Pleomorphomonas sp. T1.2MG-36: one gene and its partner. Each later gene encodes a partner of the first gene's protein in a complex. Links are inferred from orthologs where the notes say so. Each region holds a gene or a part of one and is shown in the gene's direction. Other genes may lie near its edges.

The links. The genes of interacting proteins can lie anywhere in the genome.
Region 2: the proteins of secY (region 1) and secA are in contact, whole or in part, in a crystal structure (PDB 3DIN), measured with the Thermotoga maritima proteins. The link is inferred for Pleomorphomonas sp. T1.2MG-36 from one-to-one orthologs. Residues at the interface, in WP_004081795.1 of Thermotoga maritima: Glu108, Gly109, Glu110, Glu111, Ala236, Glu237, Arg238, Arg239, Ile240, Thr241, Ile242, Gln243, Tyr244, Ala245, Arg246, Arg247, Val248, Thr249, Gly250, Arg251, Arg252, Val253, Tyr254, Gly256, Ala257, Ser258, Thr259, Tyr260, Leu261, Pro262; in WP_004082002.1 of Thermotoga maritima: Glu261, Ala262, Arg263, Lys300, Ala301, Arg302, Thr303, Ile304, Ile305, Leu323, Tyr324, Asp325, Pro326, Val329, Ser330, Tyr333, Ile336, Lys340, Phe345, Val349, Glu363, Phe364, Tyr374, Ser375, Gly376, Gly377, Glu393, Ile395, Thr482, Ser483.

The regions. Positions count from the first base shown.
Region 1 is NZ_CATNLY010000012.1:354,644-357,730, reverse strand. Bases 118-2,980 are described here. They hold secY (preprotein translocase subunit SecY), read left to right. Parts: upstream 118-813; coding sequence 814-2,148; downstream 2,149-2,980. Other genes in these bases: QQZ18_RS08495 (adenylate kinase), read left to right, coding at 2,145-2,723; rplO (50S ribosomal protein L15), read left to right, coding at 118-543. In the rest of the region: rpmD (50S ribosomal protein L30), read left to right, coding at 1-44; more of rplO, read left to right, coding at 73-117; rpsM (30S ribosomal protein S13), read left to right, coding at 3,046-3,087. UniProt on the Escherichia coli protein: The central subunit of the protein translocation channel SecYEG. Consists of two halves formed by TMs 1-5 and 6-10.
Region 2 is NZ_CATNLY010000034.1:7,909-11,389, reverse strand. What follows is about bases 218-3,474. They hold secA (preprotein translocase subunit SecA), read left to right. Parts: upstream 218-523; coding sequence 524-3,274; downstream 3,275-3,474. Also shown: QQZ18_RS15830 (peptidylprolyl isomerase), read right to left, coding at 1-163. UniProt on the Escherichia coli protein: Required for protein export, interacts with the SecYEG preprotein conducting channel.

The DNA.
Region 1 (3,087 bases):
TCGCGAAGGTCCAGCACCTCGTCCGCGTCGTGGACGAGGCCTGAGATACCGCCGGTCGAAAGGATCGATGAAATGAAGCTCAACGAGCTCAAGGATAACGAAGGCGCGAACAAGCCGCGCATGCGCGTCGGTCGCGGTATCGGCTCTGGCAAAGGCAAGACCGCCGGTCGCGGCGTCAAGGGCCAGACCTCGCGGTCGGGCGTTGCCATCGCCGGTTTCGAAGGCGGCCAGATGCCGCTGCATCGCCGCCTGCCGAAGCGTGGCTTCAAGAACATCTTCGCGCTCGATCTCAACGAGATCAGCCTGACGAAGGTTCAGGCTGCCGTCGATGCCAAGAAGCTCGACGCCAAGGCCCCGGTCACTGCCGAGGCGCTTGTGGCGGCCGGCCTGCTGCGCCGTCCGCTCGATGGCGTCCGCGTGCTGGGTGGCGAGATCAAGACGGCCCTGACCTTCCAGGTCGCCGGTGCTTCGGCATCTGCGGTCGCGGCGATCGAGGCCGCTGGTGGCAAGGTGGTCGTTCCGGCCGCCGCCGCCAAGGAGTGATGCGTAAGCCCCCGGCAGGCGCCGTTTTCACGCGAACGTTTTCGTCTCGCGTGGGGTCGGTGTCGTCCGGGGGCTTATTTCGTTCGCGACTCGGGTCTATATAGCGGACGGACTGGAGCCGGTTGTCGAGACGTCCTCGACGGCCATCCGGGCAAGGGAGACGGCGTTTCGGGTTTCGACAGCGCCAGGGCCCCAATGACAAGGCGGAGCAACCTCATCCCGTGCGATGAGGAGGCGCGCATCCGGGATCCCATTCGGGCGGAGTGAGACATGGCCTCTGCGGCAGAACAACTCGCTGCAAATCTGAATTTCGGCGCGCTCGCCAAGGCGGAAGAGCTCAAGAAGCGGATTTGGTTCACCCTTGGCGCACTTCTGGTGTATCGCCTCGGCACCTACATCCCGCTGCCGGGCATCAACCTTCAGGCGCTGGCCGATGCCTTCAAGCAGCAGAGCCAGGGCATTCTTGGCCTGTTCAACATGTTCTCCGGCGGCGCCGTCGGCCGCATGGCGATCTTCGCCCTGGGCATCATGCCCTACATTTCCGCCTCGATCATCATCCAGCTGCTGACCTCGGTCATTCCGTCGCTGGAAGCGATCAAGAAGGAAGGCGAGTCCGGCCGCAAGAAGATCAACCAGTACACCCGTTACCTCACGGTGCTGCTGGCCGCCGTGCAGTCCTACGGCATCGCCGTCGGTCTGCAGGGGCAGGGCTCGATCGTTCTCCACCCCGGCCCGACCTTCGTCATTTCCACCGTGCTGTCGCTGATGGGCGGCACGATGTTCCTTCTGTGGCTCGGCGAGCAGATCACCTCCCGCGGCATCGGCCAGGGCACGTCGCTGATCATCTTCGCCGGCATCATCGCCAACCTGCCGCACGCCCTCGTCGGCATGCTGGAACTGGGCCGTCAGGGCGCCCTGGCGACACCGATCATCCTGGCCGTGCTGGTGCTGGCCGTGGTCGTCATCGGTGGCATCGTCTTCTTCGAGCGCGCGCAGCGCCGGTTGCTGATCCAGTATCCGAAGCGCCAGGTCGGCAACAAGATGTTCCAGGGCGAATCGAGCCACCTGCCGCTGAAGCTCAACACCTCCGGCGTCATCCCGCCGATCTTCGCCTCGTCGATCCTGCTGATTCCGGGCACCATCACCGGCTTCGCCGGCACCGGTGCCGCCGGCGGCTGGCTGCAGACCATCGGCACGCTGATGGCGCACGGGCAGCCGCTCTACATGCTGTCCTACGCGGCAATGATCGTCTTCTTCGCCTTCTTCTACACGGCCATCGTGTTCAACCCGACCGACACGGCCGAGAACCTCAAGAAGCAGGGCGGCTTCATCCCCGGCATCCGGCCGGGCGAGCGCACCGCCTCCTACATCGACTATGTCCTGACCCGCATCAACGTCCTCGGTGCCATCTATCTCGTCGTCGTCTGCCTGCTGCCTGAGTTCCTGATCTCCACCACCGGTGTTCCGTTCTACTTCGGCGGCACGTCGCTGCTGATCGTCGTCTCGGTCACCATGGATACCGTGTCCCAGATCCAGGGACACCTCCTCGCCCATCAGTACGAGGGGCTGATCAAGAAGAGCAAACTTCGGGGGAAGCGTAGATGAGGCTGATTCTTCTCGGGCCGCCGGGCGCCGGCAAGGGTACGCAAGCGCAGAAGCTGGTGGACCGATACGGTATCGTGCAGCTGTCGACGGGTGACATGCTGCGCGCTGCCGTCGCCGCCGGCACCGAGATCGGCAAGAAGGCGAAGGCCGTCATGGATGCCGGTCAGCTGGTGTCCGACGAGATCGTCATCGGCATCGTCTCCGACCGCATCGAAGAGCCCGACGCCAAGAACGGCTTCGTGCTGGACGGCTTTCCGCGCACCGTGGCCCAGGCCGAGGCGCTCGACAAGCTGCTCGCCGACAAGAAGCTCAAGCTCGACGCGGTCATCGAGTTCAAGGTCGACGCCGAGAAGCTCGTCGACCGAATCGTTCGCCGGGCCGAGGAGGCCAAGGCGGCCGGCCAGCCGGTGCGCAAGGACGACAACCCCGAGGTGTTCCGCAAACGCCTCGAGGAGTTCCGGGCGCTCACGGCGGCACTGACGCCCTTCTATGCCAAGAGCGGCCTGTTGAAGCCGGTCGATGGCATGGCGCCCATTGAAGAGGTTGCCGGCGCGATTCGCGCCGCCCTCGAGTGAGACGGACGCCCGGCGAGGAACCAGCGTTCCACAGCCGGGCGATCGGTCGCCGACCGGGCTTTCCGGCGGCGATTTCGGCGACAAACCCGTGTCCGAAAGGTTGACGGAGAGGCCGGTTCCGGCTATGAACCGCCACCTATCCACGGGTTCTTCGTGCGATGGCCCGTAGGCGCTTGCCATGTCTCATGGTGCGTTTTGGTTCTCGCGATAAGTTAACCCGGCCGGCGCCACCTCAAGGGGCCGCCGTCAAGACACCGACCTCCACGGCTCGATCGGGGGAGGGAGCGATCCAAAAGGGTCGCGACGACAGGAGTGAAGTGAAGTGGCCCGTATCGCTGGCGTCAATATTCCCACCGCCAAGCGC
Region 2 (3,481 bases), on another replicon or contig:
ACACGTCGGAAGCCATCTGGAGCTCGGAGGCGGTGATATCCTTGCCGTTGACACGGGCCACCACGTCTTCTGCCGAGGCGGGCAGCACGGAAAGCGGCAGCGCAATGAGGGCGGCGAGAAGACCGAGGCGACCGCGAGCGCCGGCGGCGGGAGCAAAGTTCATCGGGACGATCCTGTCTTCGGTCCGCGCCCGGATATCGAGCCGGCACCGTAATGGCAGCCCCTATAGCGCGCTCGGCGCGCGGCGGCAAATTCTCCGTGACGACAGAGGCAAAAAACAACCGTTCGGAAACTCGAAGGGGCGGTGGCAAAAAAGTCAGAAAGCGGGTGGTTCGAACGGCCGCGAGAAGCGCCGATTTCTGCCATCGGTATGGGGCCAGCGTTGACATATCTCCGACCCCGCCATAGATGGAGCGTGGCTCGGCAGGTCGGGCGAACGGTCGGCCCGGAACCAAACTCCTGGCGCCGCCATTCCCCCTTCCAACGTCTGTACATTGAATTTTGATCGAAGGGATGGGCTGCCATGGTCGGCCTCGGCGGATTAGCACGCAAGATTTTCGGTTCGGCGAACGATCGTCGCATTCGCTCCTACCGCCCCGCCGTGCAGGCGATCGGCGCGCTCGAGAAGGAGATGGAGGCGCTTTCCGACGAGGCGCTCGCCGGCAAGACCGTTGAATTCCGCGAGAAGCTCGCCGCAGGAGCCGAGCTCGACACGCTCCTGGTCCCCGCCTTCGCGGTGGTGCGCGAGGCGGCCAAGCGCGCCCTCGGTCAGCGCCACTTCGACGTGCAGCTGATCGGCGGCATGGTGCTCAACGACGGCGACATCGCCGAGATGAAGACCGGCGAAGGCAAGACCCTGGTGGCGACGCTCGCCGTCTATCTCAACGCGCTGCCGGCCAAGGGCGTTCACGTCGTCACCGTCAACGACTATCTCGCCCGCCGCGACGCCGAGTGGATGGGGCGCGTCTATCGCTTCCTCGGCCTTTCGGTCGGCGTCATCGTTCACGGCCTTTCCGACGACGAGCGTCGCGAGGCCTATGCCTGCGATATCACCTACGGCACCAACAACGAGCTCGGCTTCGACTACCTGCGCGACAACATGAAGTACGAGAAGGCGCAGATGGTCCAGCGCGGCCACCACTACGCCATCGTCGACGAGGTGGACTCGATCCTGATCGACGAGGCGCGCACGCCGCTGATCATTTCCGGCCCGCTCGAAGACCGTTCCGAATTCTACAACACCATCGACACCTTCATTCCCGGCATCGCCGACGAGGACTTCGAGGTCGACGAGAAGCAGCGCACGGCCATCTTCTCCGAGATCGGCACCGAGCGGATGGAAGAGCGCCTGCGCGCGGCCGGCCTTCTCAAGGGCGGTTCTCTCTATGACGTCGAGAACGTCTCGGTCGTCCATCACCTCAACCAGGCCCTCCGGGCGCACAAGCTGTTCCAGCGCGATCGCGACTACATCGTCAAGGACAACGAGGTGGTCATCATCGACGAGTTCACCGGCCGCATGATGCCGGGCCGCCGCTATTCGGACGGCCTGCACCAGGCGCTGGAGGCCAAGGAGCACGTGCGCATCCAGCCGGAGAACCAGACGCTTGCCTCGATCACCTTCCAGAATTACTTCCGCATGTACGCGAAGCTGGCCGGCATGACCGGCACGGCCTCGACGGAAGCGGACGAGTTCGCCGACATCTACGGCCTCGAAGTCGTGGAGGTTCCGACGCACCGGCCGATCTCCCGCATCGACGACCATGACGAGGTCTACCGGACCGTCGAGGAAAAATACGCCGCCATCGTCGAGACCATTCGTGCCTGCAAGGAAAAGGGCCAGCCCATCCTGGTCGGCACCACCTCCATCGAGAAGTCCGAGCAGCTCGCCGAGCTCCTTCAGAAGCGCGGCTTCCAGCAGAGCGATCCGGACGTGCTGATGGACGGCGACAAGCCGGTGTTCCAGGTGCTCAACGCCCGCTACCACGAGCAGGAAGCCTACATCATCTCGCAGGCCGGCCTGCCGGGCGCCGTGACGATCGCCACCAACATGGCCGGTCGCGGTACCGACATCCAGCTCGGCGGCAACGCCGACATGTTGATCGCCCGCAAGCTTGCCGACGTGCCGCCGGGACCGGAGCGCGACGCCCGAGAGGCGAAGATCCGCGAAGACGTCGTCCGTCTCAAGGACAAGGCGCTGGCCGCCGGCGGTCTGTTCGTGCTCGGCACCGAGCGCCACGAAAGCCGCCGCATCGACAATCAGCTGCGCGGCCGTTCCGGCCGCCAGGGCGACCCCGGCCAGTCGCGCTTCTACCTGTCGCTTCAGGACGACCTGATGCGCATCTTCGGCTCCGACCGCATGGACGGCATGCTGCAGAAGCTCGGCCTGAAGGACGGCGAGGCCATCATCCATCCGTGGATCAACAAGGCCCTCGAGAAGGCGCAGCAGAAGGTCGAGGCGCGCAACTTCGACATCCGCAAGAATCTTCTCAAGTTCGACAACGTCATGAACGATCAGCGCAAGGTGATCTTCGAGCAGCGCATCGAGCTGATGACGGAAGAGAGCGTCGCCGACACCGTCGCCGACATGCGGCGCGAGGTGATTTCCGCTTTGGTGGCGCAGCATATTCCCGAGAACGCCTATGCCGAGCAGTGGGACGTCAAGGGGCTGCATGACGCGGTGATCGAGACCTTGAACATCGAGGCCCCCATCGCCGACTGGGCCAAGGAAGAGGGCATCGCCGACCAGGAGATCGAGGAACGCCTCATCGCCGCGGCCGACGCCGACTTCGCAGGCCGCGAGGAGCGCGTCGGTCCCGAGCTGATGCGCCGGGTCGAAAAGGCCATCCTGCTGCAGACGCTGGACAACCTTTGGCGCGAGCATCTTGCCCATCTCGACCACCTGCGTTCGGTGGTCGGCTTCCGCGGCTATGCCCAGCGCGATCCGCTCAACGAGTACAAGACCGAGGCATTCTCGCTGTTCGAGACGCTGCTCAACGACCTGCGTAAGCAGGTGACGGCGAACCTCTGCCGCGTCGAAGTGCGCCAGGCGCCGCCCGAGACGCCGGCCTTCGACGATCGGGCGCTGTCGGCCCACCATGCCGATCCCGCGACCGGCCTCGACGAGGAACCGATCGGTGCGGCATCGGCTTTCGCCGCAACGCCGGTTGTCCGCGATACCAACGATCCCTCGACCTGGGGGCATGTCGGCCGCAACGAGCCGTGTCCCTGCGGCTCGGGCAAGAAGTTCAAGCACTGCCACGGCCAGTTCGCCTGAGGGCTGTCCGACAGGCCCGTCCGGAGGTCGGCGATTTCCGGACGGAAGGGGTCAGGCATAAACAATTCGTCGATATTGTTGCCTGAAAGGCCATTTGGAAAAGCTGATCAGCAATAGCACGAATTATGTCGGCAGCTTCAAAGGCGCATGCTGGAACTGAACGATTAATCTTGACTTTTAGTGTCAGCTCTTTAATCAGATGGTGTC